DNA from 4 places in the Paenibacillus sp. JNUCC 34 genome. Region 2 is predicted to be linked to each of the others. Evidence: riboswitches for the same ligand, from Rfam matches in the RefSeq annotation. Region 2 holds a riboswitch; each other region holds the start of a gene.

Region 1 (4,216 bases), 520 kb from region 2:
TCTGGATGAGGTACACCGGTTCAACAGCTCCCGTCAGGACGCTCTTCTGCCCGCGGTTGAAAAGGGAACAATCATCTTTATTGGTGCCACTACGGAAAATCCGTTTCATTATGTGAATGGGGCTCTTATGAGCCGCTCAACCTTGTTTCAGCTGCAGTCGCTGAATAAGGAACATTCCTGCATTGCTATGAAGCGTGCGCTTCAGGATAAGGATAGAGGGCTTGGCTTTATGCAACTTCAAGTGGATGAAGAGGCACTGGATCATATCGCATCCATGGCGAACGGTGATATCCGCCGGGCCTTGAATGCCCTGGAATTGGCGGCAATGACGACACCTCCCCTTTCGGATGGCACCGTTCATATAACACTTGAGGTTGCGGAGGAATCAATCCGGCGTCCAACCGTCCGGGCTGATGAGTCAACCCAATATGACGTCCTATCCGCTTTCCACAAAAGCATTCGCGGCTCCAGCGATGCTGCGCTATTCTGGTTTTTATACGCTGTAGAGAAGCTTGGTATGGATCCGATGGTGTTCATTCGCCGTCTGATTGCGGCTAGTAGTGAGGATATCGGGCTTGCTAATCCGCAGGCGATGGTACAAGCTGTCAGTGCATTGGAGGCTTATCGTAACAATGGTTGGCCTGAGGCCAAACTGAACATTGCACAAGCGATTCTTTTTGCTGTGGAGAGCCCGAAATCCAATGCCGTTTACACCGCTATATCACGTGCCATGTCTACTATGGAGGAATTCAAATCGGCTGAGGTTCCGCTCCATTTACGCGATACTCATTATCAAGGAGCCGTCAAACTTGGACATGCGGGATACAAGTATCCTCATGACTATCCTGGACATTACGTGAAGCAGGATTATTTACCGAAGGAGCTTGCGCATCGGGTGTTTTATCAGGCGACAGAACAGGGAAATGAAGCTAAAATATCCCATAACCAACGTTTGCGCAGAGACGAGTAAAGGAATTCGAAACACTTGATTCATTGAATAAATTTCATGTTGTACATCTTGAATGTTACGGTAAGGAAGGGAAATTGTATGGGAAAGAACCTGCTCTTTGTGGGTGCGGGAGGATTCGGTGGTACATTACTCCGCTATGGTCTGGATGAGATAATACCTGCTCCATTAAATGGATTTCCGGCAGCTATCCTGTTCATTAACCTGGCAGGATGTCTATTTCTAGGCTGGTTTTTGACTTACTGCTTATCTTCCGCACATATTTCAACACAGGTTCGTCTGCTCATCGGTACCGGGTTTACGGGGGCGTTTACGACATTCTCAACCTTTACAGTGGATACAGTCAGGTTAATCGGTAACGGTCAGAACGTAGTCGCCGTGATCTATGTAGTCTTAAGTGTTGTTGGCGGTCTGCTCATGTCCTGTATCGGTGTTTGGCTGGGACGGAAGATGTCTTCGAAGCAAGAAGGTGCGGCAGTGTGATTTTGTGGATAGGATTAGGCGGGATAGCCGGAGCGGTTTCCCGTTATTGCGTTGGTATTTGGCTTGGAAAAAAAGCACAGGGGACATTCCCGTGGGCTACGCTTCTCGTAAATTTGGCCGGTTCCATCATACTTGGACTTCTTGCCGGTTATGCGGACCATCTTCCTGAAGCTGTTTACAGAATGCTCGGAACCGGCTTTTGTGGGGCGTTTACCACATTTTCAACCTTTGGTTATGAAGCGGTCACTTTGGCAGGAAACAAGCAATACATACAAGCATTCTTATATGTGCTCATATCGGTTATGCTGGGTCTTGCAGGGGCATGGACAGGACTCTATATAGCGGCTCAGGTTTAGAACTTGTTGTGTGGCCATTATGGGGAGGAAATAAATAATGTACAAATGTAAATTTACAGTATTGATGCTGTCTGCAGGTCTAGTGCTGGGTGGTTGCGGTGCTGAGAAGGTACAAGAGCCGGAAGAGAGCATGCAAGGAACTGAAACGGTTCACGAACATGATTCACAAAACAAGCTTGCTAATGGAGATCTTCAAGAAGCTAGAGCCTCTGCGAAGGAGCTGCCAACGTTCTTGGATGGTAAAAGCGATGAGATGCGCACTATTTATGCACTCGCAGCCCAGGAAAAAGATGTGCTTACCTGGATTCCATGCTACTGTGGCTGCGGTGAAAGTGCAGGGCACAAGAGTAATCTGAACTGCTTCATTAATGAAGTTAAAGAAGACGGCAGCATTGTGTGGGATGATCACGGCACACGCTGTGGTGTTTGTCTGGAAATCGCAGTAGAATCAGCCAAGATGGACAGTGAAGGAAAAAGCTTGACTGAAATCCGCAACACAATCGATGAAAAGTATAAGACGGGTTACGCGAAACCGACTCCTACCCCAATGCCGACAGAAACCAATTAAAATCTTGTGGCTGACCGCCATGTCACGCTGCACCACGATCTGGGAGTTTCGCCTATGATAAATGTTACAGTTAAAATCTATATGTTGTTATATTCTTTGATATGACAACTATATATAGTGCTTAATGGTCGATCGGATCACTCCGGTCTTAAAAGGGAATCCGGTGAAAATCCGGAGCGGTCCCGCCACTGTAACAGTTTCTTGAGGCGAACATAAGAAACAATCTCGTTAACTCCGCCAGTTCGTGAACTGAAGCCAGATACCTGCCATTATGACAACACGGTGTGCCTACGGTTGATAGGAAGTGTTTCGAATGGAAGGGTTGTCTGGTCCGTTTCTACTTGACTGGATTAAACGGTTCTTTATGAAGCATGTATTCCGCCGATTTGCGGCAGCATGCTTTTTTATTGTCCACTTCGATCGTACCGCACACCGTGAGGGGTTGGTTAATACGCCTGTAAAGGTATTTGCCATAGGAGGAATTCGTAATGAAGGTAATCAAGAGGGATGGAACATGTGTGACGTTTGAAGTTACACGGATTATGAGTGCGGTGAATAAAGCTTTTCAGGCTACTGAAGGAACTTCCAGATATGAGGCATCGTCCCGGATCGGTACATTGGTAGAAGCTGAGACGGTTGGCTTGGAGCAAATGTCTGTGGAAGAAATACAAGACCTTGTCATACATTTTTTGAATGAAACCGGTTATAAGCAAACAGCTGAAGCTTATACAGAGTACCGTGAGGCACGTGACAGAGAACGTATAATGCGCGGAGAGCTGTACAAGATCAGCACCAACGTTATCGGTGTTAAAGATCTGGATCTGCTTCGGGAAAATGCCAATTTGAACGGTGAATCTTTCAGTGGGAAAATGAGCCGGATCGGATCGGAATATGCCAAGTGGATGGCGACCAGTTTTATGCTGCCAAAACCGTTGAACGAGGCTGTAAAAAACGGATATGTATATGTACATGACTTAGATCAATATGCACTCGGAACGACCAATTGCATTTTCATTCCATTTGATCGGCTGCTGGCAAATGGCTTTAATACGGGGAACGGTTCGGTCCGTCCTCCACAAAGCATCATGACCGCTATGGCACTGGTAGCCATCATATTTCAGTCTCAGCAGAACAGTCAGTTCGGCGGGGTATCTGGCAATAAGATAGATTGGGATTTGGCGCCTTACGTGGGTAAGTCCTTCCGTAAGCATTTTCGAAAAGGGCTTTCTTATTTCAGTGAAGGCGACATGAACTTAGGAAAAGACATTTCGGACTTGGAGCTGCATATGGATAACCACTCGCTTGAAGAGATTTATCCTCATACATATAAGTTTGCATATGCAGAGACTATAAACGAGACCAAGCAAGCCGCGGAATCTCTGATCCATAATTTGAACACGATGAGCAGTCGGGCTGGGGGGCAAATTCCGTTTACCTCGTTAAATTACGGGATGTGCACTTCTACAGAGGGAAGATTAGTTTCTCATGCACTTCTTGACGCTACAATGAGAGGACTTGGACGTGGAGAGACACCGATATTCCCGCAGCATATTTTTCAATGTAAAAACGGGATTAATCAGGCGGAAGGTGATCCGAACTACGATCTGTTCCTAAAAGCGGTAGAGTGCTCCAGTCGCCGATTATATCCAAATTTTGTAAATGTAGACGCGTCGTTCAATCTTCCCTATTACCGACCGGAAGATCCAGATACGATCATTGCGACTATGGGGTGCCGTACACGAACAATTTCGGACCGTTTCGGCAGAAATCGGTTGAGTGGGAAAGGGAATTTGTCTTTTAACACGATCAACCTCGTACGGCTTGGGATTGAGCATGGCATAG
Region 2 (4,216 bases):
GTGCGTAGTCTTAATGATTAGATCGCCATCATGGACATAAGCGTATACCTCGTCACTATGTGCCGACGAATCCTCATATTTCGGAATTTGTGTAAATGTCCCGCTTGCATCGATGAATCCAGCTTCTGCATGTCCTTGGCCCTTCAAGGTTAATGTCACATGCTGGTTGAAGCGGATATCCTGATCACCGCCTACTTTTACGCGCAGATCAATTCCCTTGATCTCTTTGTCTGCAGAGGACAAAACTTCATTTATCTTGTTAAGCAAAAGATCATTATTCGTATTCAAGCGATGCGGTAATTCAAGCTTGTTATCCCATGTTGAAATGACATTCGTATTCAGGTCAACTTCCAAATAAGTACTGTCTGTTTCCGATGTTACATGCGGCAGTTCGCTCTTTGGAAATGCAAGTGTAACTTTGCTTGAGGACAGCGGATCCTGATCCGACCCGACACTCACATTGGTTTCATTCTCGTCAATGACAATCGTTTGGTCATCGTTTGGATCCGGAATTTCATTTACACTTATGACAACTTCATTACTTGTCTTTTTCCCTGCTGTTGCTGTTGCCAGCGCTTGAATGGAAATATAGCCTGGAGCCGCTTGACCTTCGAAGACAAGCTTCGCTTGTTGATCCGTAAGCAGCGATATTGATTTTAAGTTCAGCCCAGTAGTCTCCGAAATCACAGACCAACTGTCAAGCTGTACTGCCTCGGATAAGAACGTATCGCCAACGAGCTGCACTTCAATCGAAGGATCTACAGTGCCTTGATCAATGGAAGATGCGGACGATATCACAGGCTGACGATCCGGTGGAAGACTCCCTTCGGCAATTCGCTTCCATACCGACTTTCCATGCTGAATATCAAGTAATCCGATAAGAGCCTGTTCAGTCGACATTCCGTTTTTATCGGTATCTTCTGCTTTCCATTTAAACGAGCCGTCATCCAATTGGAATCCTGCATACGCATCAACGACGGTATTCCCGTTCATCTGCCAAGCGGGCGACATCATGTCTTCGCCTACGGCAACCAGACCGGATACCGAAGTAGATAAGCTGTTCGAATTATCTCCAGAGCCCCAAGTGCCCGTAGAATTAAAACCACCATTCTCTAGCTGGCGATCCTTTAAGACATTCTTGGCCCGTTCAATGGCAGCATCAACTTCACTCTGCCCCTTGTATTGCCCCAGCGCAAGCAGCGCCATGCCTGTAATATCTGTATCGCTGTTTGCTCCTCCTGAAGCAGACAGACCAAAGCCGCCGTCTTCATACTGCGCTTTGAGCAGGTATTGCAGCGCTTTTTGCTTGGACTCAGCATTCCATGAGCCTACATTCTGTCCGAGCTTCTCTCCGGCATCCAGAGCAAGCATCGCCCAAATATGTTTATTTACACCGCCAATGCCGCCCGTCTCTTGATTTTGATGGGTAGCAAGTTCCGCCCACAGGTTTCGATCGGTTTCCCAAGCGTGAGCCGGGTCTTTTCCCATGGCGAGCAGTGCAAAAATATACCGCACATGATCAGTTAAATTTACGGCATCAGGTTTAAGTCTTGGTGCTTTCGTTTCCCAAGATGGCAGTTTCCACGTTCCATCTTGCAAATCCTGACCTGCGCCCCATAGGCCAACAAGCTGCCACCAGGAATCAATGGTGGCTGTAGGATCTTCCTCATAGTACTCTTTATAATAATTAACTGTACTTTCAATCATGCTGTCTAATTGTGTATTGCTTTGACCACTCGCCGCACTCACGACTTGTGGATTCAGTAGAGTAAGCAATAACACAACGCTTAATAGTGCAGATATACTTTGCTTCAACAATCTGTTCATAGGTGTCAACGTTCTCCTCATCGTCAAAATGGAAATAAAAAAACATCTTTCCGAAATGGAAAGATGTTCTGTAGCCAGTTTTGCATAACCAAGCAAGAGTGCAGCAATAAACAAGCTGCACAAATAAACATCTCCCTCCCATCCTCGTGAGAAATATAGAGCACTTACATGGCAGGTCTCCTGGCTTCGCTTCATCGCTTGACAATCGTCCTTCCTGTTTAAAATCGTTAACAGTGGACTACTACCTTGATTGTCAGCTCTGCGTTACAGTGGCGGGACCGCGTCGAACTCTCATCGACCTTCCCTATTAAGCCGCATACTTTATGCATCAGCACCATATAAGCTGTTTCTATTTAATTTTGATAGACTTTTTTTATATTAACAAAGATTGGTATATTTCACAAAGGAATTTCTCATAGACAGTACAAAAAACGGCCTACATGAAACAATAAGACCCTTCCATATAGAGAAGGGCCTAGACTTCGTTATATTTTTACTCAATCACCAATATCCGAGGGGATGTGTTCGCGATTACCCTGGACGACAGCCAAGAACCAACCCCTGCCGATATGATACTTACGACTGCAACTCCAATAATACCGCCCCAATGCATAATTAGAGGCACTTCCACAATCCCATAATATGTTAATATATTTTCCAGCAACATAGGCAGAAGGTATACTCCGACGTATATGCCTAGTAGCGCGCCGATGACGGATAAAGCAACGATCCCTTGGGCTACGGATAATCTAATCCTATTCGATGTTAAGCCAAGTGATTTGTAAATGCCATAGGTTTTGCTGTCTTTTCTAATATTTATACGACAAGTGATGTAAATAATGATGCAAGTGACAACAATAAACAACAATCCCATCATACTCATTGGCAAGATAAGCAGGCCGACAGCCTCTTTAAATACGGAATCTAGTAGCATTTTTTGAGTTAATGCGGAGAGCGCTTCCTTATATTGCTCATTAATATCACTTACGACCTGATCGGACTGGCTGCTATCATGCAGGTTGATAAAATATGTTTCTGCATTGCTGTAGTCCAGATGATCTGCTTTAATCACATCGACCGTTATTCTTGCAGAATAGGACATATTGGCGATAGCTTGATAAATTCCTGTAACGATGAGCGAATACGGTTTTCCATTGATGTACACCGTTATCACATCACCAATATCTTTGTTAAGCTTCTTCGATACGTTGATACCAATAGCGATTTCGTTCTTGTGAAGGGGATTGGCTCCTCTTAATGTGGAATACCCCAGATCATCATAGTTACCATCAGCAACACCGATATAGACATTCATGGATGAGGTGTTCGAATCTCCGGAACGATCGGATAGTTCTGAAGGAACCACTCCCGTAACATTCCCAAACCACCCGAAATTTTTGATTCTTGGGTCGGACAACATATCTTCTTCAAATTGAGTACGTGAAAATGCTGCTTGATTAAAGACTTCTACTGCAATATGTGAATTGTCATATCCCCATGATGACGCCGTTCGTTGAATGGAATAAACGCTGTATAACAACACAGATCCGAATACAAGAACGGCTGATGTAATCACGGTTAGAATAAACATGAGAATAGAACCTTTCACATTCTTCAACATGTTGCGCAGACCAATAACGAACATAACGGGAAGTCGATCGAATCCAACTGGACGATTTCCATTCGAACGTACACGTCTTGCCCATTTACTGCTATCCATTTCAGACATGCCATACCGGATTGCTTGCACAGGCTGTACGGAACGGGCTTTATTGGCATAGAACAACACACATAGAATGACCAGGGCAAATACACATATTCCGACTGCTAGAGCCGTGAAATTACCCTGCATCGATAGCTCTGAACGATTTGTTTTCAAAGATGACAGCGAGCTCTCTACAATGACTTTGGATAAAAACTGACTGGCAGCTAACCCAGGAATAATCCCGATGATCGATAGAAAAGCATATTGAGACATGTAGGTTCCAATGATTCCAAATGAAGATAGCCCACAAGATTTCAATACCCCAATCGTTCGATAATTCGCCAATATCGCGTCTGAAATCGTGAACCCAATTGTGAATAAGGCCACAAGCAGCATGACAGATCCGAGAAAAATCATAACAAAGCCGATTACTTTATTCATAATTAGATAAAATGACGATATCGATTCGAATTCCATTTTGGATTCAAGATACTGCGTACCGGCCTGCTTCTCGAAGCGGTCCCAATACTGTGTATTGGTATCGTAATCGTCAAAGCGAAGTCCCATCATATACATGTCTTTTCCCTGCAATGACTGAAACTGATCTTTATAATCTTGCGTGTTCATCCAGATGCGGGCGTTTCTTGTGAACGGAGCTCCAAAAGGCATATCTACGACAACTGC
Region 3 (4,216 bases), 3.0 Mb from region 2:
GAACATCCCTAAATAACGGATCAGAATTGTTCCGTGAATATGTAAATGTTAAAGAAAACGTATCTTCCCAACGGAGATGCGTTTTTATTATTTTTCCGTATATATCTATCTTTATTTACAATTTATAGGATATAATTAGTCTGCAAGAGTTAGGGTGAAACGGAGGTAGAGGTGGATATGACCGAGCAGTTGGCACGCATCGTGGACAACCACCTTTGATCCTGATCTGCATTACGGTTATGGCTGGTTTTTGGGATCTGATTTTAACCTGATCGGTGGCGGAACACCTGGATTTCGTTCAGAAATCTGGCATTACCCTGAACTGGATACAAGAATCATTATGCTGTGGAATTATGAAAAGATTGACTCGCACCGACGATTTCACCAAATGAACCCTCTAATTTTTCAACTGTAATATGAATCAATAACCGATACCTGTTTAATAAAATATATTACCCAGTTTTGTGTTGATTCTTAAACCTGGGCCGGGTATAAATGTGAAGGTGGGAGCCTATTGGGGAAAGTTACCGTGTACCATGTTGACGCATTCTCTGTCACAGCCAATCAGGGAAATCCGGCAGGAGTTGTTCTGGATGCCGATCATTTGAAGCCTGGTGATATGCAGAAGATCGCTTTTCAGGTCGGATTTAATGAAACGGTTTTTGTATTGAAATCTGAGATCGCCGACCTAAAATTGAAGTATTATACTCCGGGTCATGAAATCAATCTGTGCGGGCATGCAACCATAGCATCATTATACTGCTTGAAAACACGAGGTTTTTTTGAAGGTCGCGATTCAATCCAGATAGAAACCAATGGTGGCATACTTCCCATTTCTTTTAACGCTGAGGATCATCTAATAATAGGCATGAAGCAGCAGAGTCCGGAATTTATTCCTTTTGATGGAGATACCCGAAAACTAGCAGAGTCCCTGGGATTAAATGAAGACTGTTTGGATGTCACGAAGCCCATTGTTTATGGTAGTACAGGAATTTGGACTTTATTAGTTCCAATAAGGCAATTGGATAGTTTCAAAATCATGAAGCCAAATAATAAACAGTTTCCTGAAATATTAGCCCAGAATCCCAAAGCGTCTGTACATCCTTTTTGTTTTGAAACTTATGACGAGAATGCGTTCATGCATGCGAGACATTTTTCATCCCCTTACTCTGGTACAGTTGAAGATCCGGTAACAGGTACGGCCTCGGGCGTGATGGGCGCTTACTATTTAACCTATATAGATCAGAATTTGAATGAAATTCAATTTATCGTAGAGCAGGGGCAAGAGATCAATAGGGATGGAAAAGTGCATGTACACGCCATACGACAAAATGAGATGGATATTTTTATTTCGGGCACAGCGGTCTTGGTTAAAGAGTTTGAAGTGGAATATCTCTAATATTTTTATAATAAGAGAGCTCGATACTATATAATTGGAAGTGGATAGTTGTATAAAGTACATCACTACTTCGTGACTGGTCGCCAAAGGTTACATTGTTGCACTTTATACAACAAAATAGATAGAAAGTCATTTGTTAGCCACTCCTCAGAAGAAATTATTGTACAATTTACAACAATGCCAGTAAAATCAGGCCTTCAGCCAGTCTACTGTTGTATAACATACAAGATTAATACACCCTTAATCCGTATCATGTCAGCGTTAATCGACGGATTTTTATGTTCTGCATATTGCCAACTCGATGGTTTATGCTATAATAATGTTCGAATGGACATCCATTCACGTCATACACAATAGAAAAAGTTATAGGCAATGGAAGTTTGGTGCAAATCCAACGCGGTCCCGCCACTGTGATAGACCGAATGCTCGGTCTTAAGTCAGGTCGTTTGCCTAGTAACTTTGTCTGGCCAGTCATTTCGAGGCGAAAGTGACTGGTTTACAAGTCTAGTGACGTATAACGCCTCGCTAGGCTTTTTTACGTTGCAAGATAGGCTGCCGACGCTGCTGTCGGTAAAGCTAGGTGCTCGCCGCCGAACATATACAATGAGGTATAAGAACAAGCAAGCGGGAAGTTCTTCAATGATGAAGAATAATATGCACAATGATGTGCATGTCCCTTTTTTTTATAATGAACCGCTCACTTGCCGAGCATGGCAGACAAGATTCGGTTGACGAGCATCCGAATTACGTTGTACAGTGGAGATGGACAATTAAATGATTGCTGCACAATGGCGTGCACATTATATAACAAGCAAAGAGGCTTTGAAGGGATTTACTCCTTTTAGAGGCCTCTTTTTTTGTTGTCAATTACTCCTTGGAGGTGCCTTACATGGACAAAATATCGATTAAAACCGACATCTATCTGGGACAAGGTGCGCTGGATCGCCTGACGGATTGGAGAAATAGACGGATCTTTGTTGTAACAGACCCGTTTATAATCAAGTCGGGTATGATTAACATGCTGTTTGAACGGCTGCATGACAGTAACGAACAATACATTTTCAGCAACATCGTACCCGATCCTCCAGTTGAAGTTGTAACTGAGGGCGTTGAAGCGCTCGGAGCATTCCAGGCTGACCTGATCATCGCGATTGGTGGGGGCTCTGCAATTGATGCGGCCAAGGCGATGAAGCTTTTCGCTCAAAAAATATTGAAACAGCACGATATTCCGTTCGTAGCGATTCCGACAACAAGCGGCACAGGCTCAGAAGTGACGTCTTTCTCCGTTATCAGCGACAAGGAGAAGAACATCAAGTATCCGCTGGTATCCGATGACATGTTGCCACAAGAAGCTATCTTGGACCCTGAATTGGTCAAGAGCGTACCTAACTTCATCACTGCAGACACAGGAATGGATGTATTGACCCATGCGATTGAAGCGTACGTATCCACCAAGGCGAACGATATTTCCGATGCGTTGGCCGAGAAGGCTATCAAGCTGGTCTTTGCCTATTTGCCAAGAGCCTATAAGGATGGGACTGATCTTGAGGCGCGCGAGAAAATGCACAATGCTTCCTGCCTAGCTGGTATGGCGTTTAATATTACGTCGCTCGGGCTTAATCATGGGATCGCTCATGTGGCTGGAGCTAAATTCAAGATTGCGCACGGGCGTATGAATTCACTGCTTCTGACGCATGTCATTGAATTTAATGCGGATTACAAACCGGGTTATGGCAGAGAAGAGAGTAGTGCAGTAGCGGCAAGATATGCCGAAATCTCCAAAAGCTTGGGACTGTCGGCTCCTAATGTAAAGAGCGGCGTTCGTAGTCTGGTGCAGGCGATCAAGCAGCTTCAGAAGCAATTGCAGATGCCGCAGACGCTCAGGGAGTGCGGCGTGGAATTAGCTGCGCTTGAAAAGATGAGAGAGGAAATTGCAGAAGGAGCGCTGCAAGACGGCTGTACGGCCACGAATCCACGCGTTCCTGCCGCAGCTGATATTGTTGAAATTTTGAACAAAATGTTTCAATCCTGAATCTGGAGTTGAGTTTCGTTCGTAATGATATTGACATTGTTTGCAGGTTAAAATATAGTGAAAGTAACACAACGGCGTGTTGCATACAAATAAAAGCGAAGAGGCTTCTTAAAAATTCCGCGTGAACTTTTTAAGGGGTCTTTATGTTTTTTTGCAGCTATATGTCGCTTTTTCTTTCATGAGATGGGATGATGGTATGGATCAACACAGCGAAAAACAACGTGTCATACAAGAGTATGTGCCGGGCAAACAGGTAACGCTGGCTCATATTATCGCGAACCCTAATCCGGATATTTACAAGAAACTGGGCTTGGGAAGCGATGCGAGGGATGCCATTGGCATTATGACTATTACGCCGAGCGAAGCATCTATTATTTCGGCCGACATTGCGACCAAAGCAGCAGGCGTGCAGATCGGCTTCGTTGATCGCTTCAGCGGCTCGCTCGTCATTACGGGTGATGTATCATCCGTGGAATCCGCGGTGAGCGAAGTGTTGCTTGGCTTACAGAACATTCTCGGATTTTCGGCTGCGAAGATTACGAGAACGTAGGGGATCGTGCTATGAGGAAAATTATATTTGCCGGAAGCACCGGATCGGGCAAGACGACATTGTGCCAGCGGTTGCATGGACAAGAGATTGCCTATAAGAAGACGCAAGCCGTTGAGAATTTTGAGCAAGCTATTGATACGCCCGGGGAATGTATTGAGAACCGGTATTTATACAAAATGTTACTTGTCACAAGCGTTGATGCGGATGTTATCGGGCTAGTGCAAGATTGTACAAA
Region 4 (4,216 bases), 2.2 Mb from region 2:
TCATAGTTTGTACTCCATACTCTTCAACTCAACAGGAATGCCTGCGGTGACCAGGAAAACCTCAGAACTGCTTCTGGAGACTGCCTGATTCATATACCCAGCCAAATCGCGATACATTCTGCCAAGAGGATATTCTGGTACAATACCACTGCCAACCTCATTAGTTACCATGATTAAATATCCAGGGTATTGCTGTGCTTGCTCTACAAGACAAAGAATTTCAGCTTTTACCTTCTCTTGCATATCCTCCTGTCCTTCATAGGATAGAAGAATATTAGATAGCCATATCGTAAGGCAGTCCACTAGAACCGTAGGAGCATCATCACCCTGACTGTTCTCACGCATATCACTCAGGAGCTTCACGAGTTGAAACGGTTCTTCTACATTTCGCCAGGAATAGTTCGCTTGACTGCGCTGAAGCTTATGAAGAGCAATTCGCTCCTTCATCTCATCATCGAAAGCTTGAGCCGTAGCGACATATATGGCTTCCTGTGACTTCGACATACATAACCTCTCAGCAAAGCTGCTTTTCCCGCTTCTTGCCCCGCCTGTGACGAGTATGATCATTTCGTCTGCTCCTTGGTTTCACCTGAGACACCCGCACTTTCGAAGGTTGCCATTTCACTGACAATCCGACACGCTGCATCCACAAGATGTAGACACAATACCCCACCTGTACCTTCACCAATACGAAGGTCTAATTCCAATGCAGGACGAAGATTCAATTCTTGTAATAGCTGCCGATGTCCTTGTTCATGAGAAACATGCGACACAATCATGTAATCAGCAGATGTTGGACAGATCGCTTTGGCAAGCAACGCCGCTGCGCTAGAAATAAATCCATCGATTATAACCGGACAACCGTTTACTGCTGATCCAAGAATTACACCTACTAAACCACCAATTTCAAGACCGCCTACCTTAGCTAGTACATCTATAGGATCAAGCGCGTCAGGAGCATTGACCTTCAACGCTTGTTCAACAACGGCAATCTTATGCTGTAGACGAGAATCGTCAATTCCTGTCCCTCTTCCAACCGCATCGCTGACCTGAATATTAGAGAGTGCACAGGTCACCGCTGAGCTTGCCGTCGTGTTTCCAATCCCCATTTCGCCAGTTATAAATAGTTGAACGCCACGTTTGACAGCATCTTCAACTACCTTCACACCAACAAGAATGGACTGAATCGCTTCTTCATGAGTCATTGCAGGACCTTGTGCCATATTAGCTGTACCATACCGAATTTTACGCGATAGGAGATCGGGATGGGACAATTCACTATTCACTCCGATATCCACACATACAACTTCTGCACCTGCCTGTCTGGCAAGAACGTTAACAGCTGCACCACCCGCAAGAAAATTATGAATCATTTGAGGTGTAACTTCTTGTGGAAAAGCACTTACGCCCTCTTCACATACACCATGATCGCCTGCCATAACAATAACTTCTCTACGGTCAAAAGAAGGCTTTACTACTCCAGTAATCCCAGCAAGCTGTAGTGCCATTGCCTCCAATTTACCCAAGCTTCCCGGAGGGATAGTAAGGTTACTTATATGTGATTTTGCAGCCTGAATCGCAGCTTGATCAAGACCGCGAATTTCTCCGATACGTTCCATGATTCCTTGTTTCATACATCATTTCTCCTTTAGTTGCTCTTAGTTGTGACTACTTATGGCTTCAACAGCTCAGGATAGATCGCTTTTGCTATTTCTTTGAGACCTTCTGTCACACGTGGACCGGGACGACTAACCAGGTTATCGTCTAATCCATAGACAGCATCATTCTTAACAGCTGTTATTTGATCCCACCCACTACGTGCTTTAATCATTTGGTCTAACGTTTTCTGTGTTTTGTCATCAATAACATTCTTTGAGAACAGAATCACATCAGGATTATCTTTAATGATTTTCTCTTCACTGATTTCATACCATCCCGCTGTATCAGCAGCAACGTTAACTCCACCAGCTAGAGTGATTAATTCATCCATAAACTCACCACTACCTACCGTCCAACCAGGGGAAAACTCGATATATATTTTCTTTTTCTGTTCAGGTGTAAGTGATTTAACCGCTTCTGTTACTTCATTCTGCTCTTGTTTCATTTTGTCTATAACCGTTTTTGCTTCTTCTTGGTGATCCGTTATTTGTCCAAACAATTCAATATTTGCAATAACATCATTCACCGTTTTCGGATCTGTCTTGAAGATAGTGATACCTAGATCACGCAAATGCTGTGCAGCTTCTGCACTCATAGAGATACCTGTTACTACGAGGTCAGGTTGTGCTGCGATAATTGCTTCCTCGTTAGGATTGTACAAACCACCCATTTTCGGCTTGGTTGTTGCTGCTTCCGGATAATCATCATAGTCAGAAACACCGATAATCTGCTCATCTAACCCTAGCGAAAACAAGCTTTCTGTCTCTGCAGGCGAGATGGATATAATCTTCTTTGGCGCCTCTTTAAATGTAAGAGTCTCACCTGTAGCATCCTTTACAGTTAGAGGATACTCTGTTTTCAGTACACTTGTCTCTTCAGCGGGGGGATTCACTTGTTCTGTTGCTGCCGGTGCTGGTTCTGTCTCTTGTTTCGGTTCATTATTGCTTCCGCAAGCTGCGAGCGCTAGTACCAGAATGATCGTTATAGCACCCGTAGTCCAACTCTTCCACATTTGTTTCATTGTGATTTCTCTCCTCTATCTTCGTTTTCATGTTCTGCGAGATGCTCCCCTTGTTATTTCAATAAATGATCTCAACGATAGTCTGTGCAACAAAAAAAACCTGATCTTCTTTTACAAGAAAGAATCAGGGATTACGTCATACGGGGTTCATAGTAATTGCCATGAGTCCCGCGGCTATGTACCGGGTTAAAATCGCAGTACTTCCACAAGCCAAACGTAATCCTTTCCTCGAAGGACCGTCGTACTACTCATAAGGCAGGTCTCCTGACTCACAGGTTCGCTAATATTCTCACCTTCCCATTCTGCTTGTTGCAAAACAGTGGTAAATCGAGAACATCCCTGTTCACAGTGGCGGGACCGTGCCGGAATTGCACCGGCTTCCCCATTAACTAGGCAATAAAAGCACATATTTGTGCTTCTAATCTAGACCTCACAAGTTTTTATATTCATTTAGATACAAGTATTACCTCTCAATTTAAAATTATAAGTTAGATAAGGACACCTTACAACCCCTTAAAAACAGTGCTCTAATGGCTCACTCACAAGTGTCCAATCCATTTGCCCTTATCACATGTCAACTTCAACGTTAACAAGCTCCCCGGATCTGCAGAGAAATCCCAGAACGTCGAACCTGGAATGGTCATAGTCGCTAGTTGTCTTATCACTCCACCATGAGTCACCATTAGCACCTGGTTATCCTTACTTCCATCTTTCACCCAATAGGTCAGGCTGTTCATAAAGTCTGCCAGCCTCCCCTGAAAATGCTCCCAGGCTTCACCTCCTGGAGGAGTCACGGATTGAGGATTGTCCAGCCATTCCCGGTAGATCCTAGAATGCTTTAACTGATCGTATGTCTTCCCCTCCCAATCTCCAAAATCCATTTCTCGTAAACGGTTATCGAAGACTACGCTATCTGTTGAAGCAGAATAAATCCAATCGAGCGTTTCCCTGCATCTCTTTAAGTCACTACAGAATACCTTATGAAACGTTCTTCCTTCAAGGGCATTTTTCACAGGCAAAAGCTCCTTCAATGACTCTTGGAGAATTCCTATATCTGTATGACCTAAATATCGTTTATCCTTATTCCACTGCGTTTTCCCATGACGAATACATATGAGCTTTAACTCCATAATGTACCACCTATACTCCATATGGCAAGTATGCTCAGGAGCAGAAATAATAACGATGCAGCCAGCATTAATCTAATGGTTGACTGAATATCCCCCTTATCCATCGGACGGGAATATTCGCCCATATATGCACGAAAAGATACCACACCGTTATAGGCGTTCTCACCTCCGAGCCGAATTCCTAAAGCTCCAGCTACAGCTGATTCAGGAAATCCACTGTTGGGACTTGGATGGAGATGGGCATCGTGTCTTATGGTACGATAAGATTTTTTGTAATCCAGACGCATGATCCAACTGCTAACGATCAGTAATAGAGCTGTTATTCGTGCTGGAATGAAGTTAGCAATATCATCCAAACGGGCCGAAGCCCACCCCAGGTTAATATATTTATCATTCTTGTACCCAA

The links. A riboswitch is a leader RNA that binds a small molecule or an ion and turns the genes downstream of it on or off. The one in region 2 is predicted to bind cobalamin.
Region 1: linked by a shared signal. The riboswitch ahead of AC2TF5_RS20645 (hypothetical protein) and the one ahead of AC2TF5_RS23045 (S-layer homology domain-containing protein) in region 2 are both predicted to bind cobalamin.
Region 3: linked by a shared signal. The riboswitch ahead of AC2TF5_RS08815 (1-propanol dehydrogenase PduQ) and the one ahead of AC2TF5_RS23045 (S-layer homology domain-containing protein) in region 2 are both predicted to bind cobalamin.
Region 4: linked by a shared signal. The riboswitch ahead of AC2TF5_RS04940 (ABC transporter substrate-binding protein) and the one ahead of AC2TF5_RS23045 (S-layer homology domain-containing protein) in region 2 are both predicted to bind cobalamin.

What each region holds. Positions count from the first base shown of each region.
Region 1 is NZ_CM177770.1:4,407,515-4,411,730, reverse strand. Features, by position in the region: gene AC2TF5_RS20665 (replication-associated recombination protein A) at 1-970, shown strand, start outside; gene crcB (fluoride efflux transporter CrcB) at 1,049-1,450, shown strand; gene crcB (fluoride efflux transporter CrcB) at 1,447-1,806, shown strand; gene AC2TF5_RS20650 (PCYCGC motif-containing (lipo)protein) at 1,844-2,374, shown strand; cobalamin riboswitch at 2,484-2,659, shown strand; gene AC2TF5_RS20645 (hypothetical protein) at 2,688-2,903, shown strand; gene AC2TF5_RS20640 (anaerobic ribonucleoside triphosphate reductase) at 2,863-4,216, shown strand, end outside.
Region 2 is NZ_CM177770.1:4,925,030-4,929,245, forward strand. Features, by position in the region: gene AC2TF5_RS23045 (S-layer homology domain-containing protein) at 1-1,827, opposite strand, end outside; cobalamin riboswitch at 1,981-2,181, opposite strand; gene AC2TF5_RS23050 (ABC transporter permease) at 2,321-4,216, opposite strand, start outside.
Region 3 is NZ_CM177770.1:1,872,389-1,876,604, forward strand. Features, by position in the region: gene AC2TF5_RS08805 (superoxide dismutase family protein) at 1-16, shown strand, start outside; gene AC2TF5_RS08810 (PhzF family phenazine biosynthesis protein) at 515-1,399, shown strand; adenosylcobalamin (AdoCbl) riboswitch at 1,748-1,899, shown strand; gene AC2TF5_RS08815 (1-propanol dehydrogenase PduQ) at 2,289-3,431, shown strand; gene eutS (ethanolamine utilization microcompartment protein EutS) at 3,628-3,981, shown strand; gene AC2TF5_RS08825 (EutP/PduV family microcompartment system protein) at 3,993-4,216, shown strand, end outside.
Region 4 is NZ_CM177770.1:1,082,802-1,087,017, reverse strand. Features, by position in the region: gene cobS (adenosylcobinamide-GDP ribazoletransferase) at 1-4, opposite strand, end outside; gene cobU (bifunctional adenosylcobinamide kinase/adenosylcobinamide-phosphate guanylyltransferase) at 1-567, opposite strand; gene cobT (nicotinate-nucleotide--dimethylbenzimidazole phosphoribosyltransferase) at 564-1,634, opposite strand; gene AC2TF5_RS04940 (ABC transporter substrate-binding protein) at 1,673-2,680, opposite strand; cobalamin riboswitch at 2,918-3,128, opposite strand; gene AC2TF5_RS04935 (histidine phosphatase family protein) at 3,220-3,810, opposite strand; gene cbiB (adenosylcobinamide-phosphate synthase CbiB) at 3,801-4,216, opposite strand, start outside.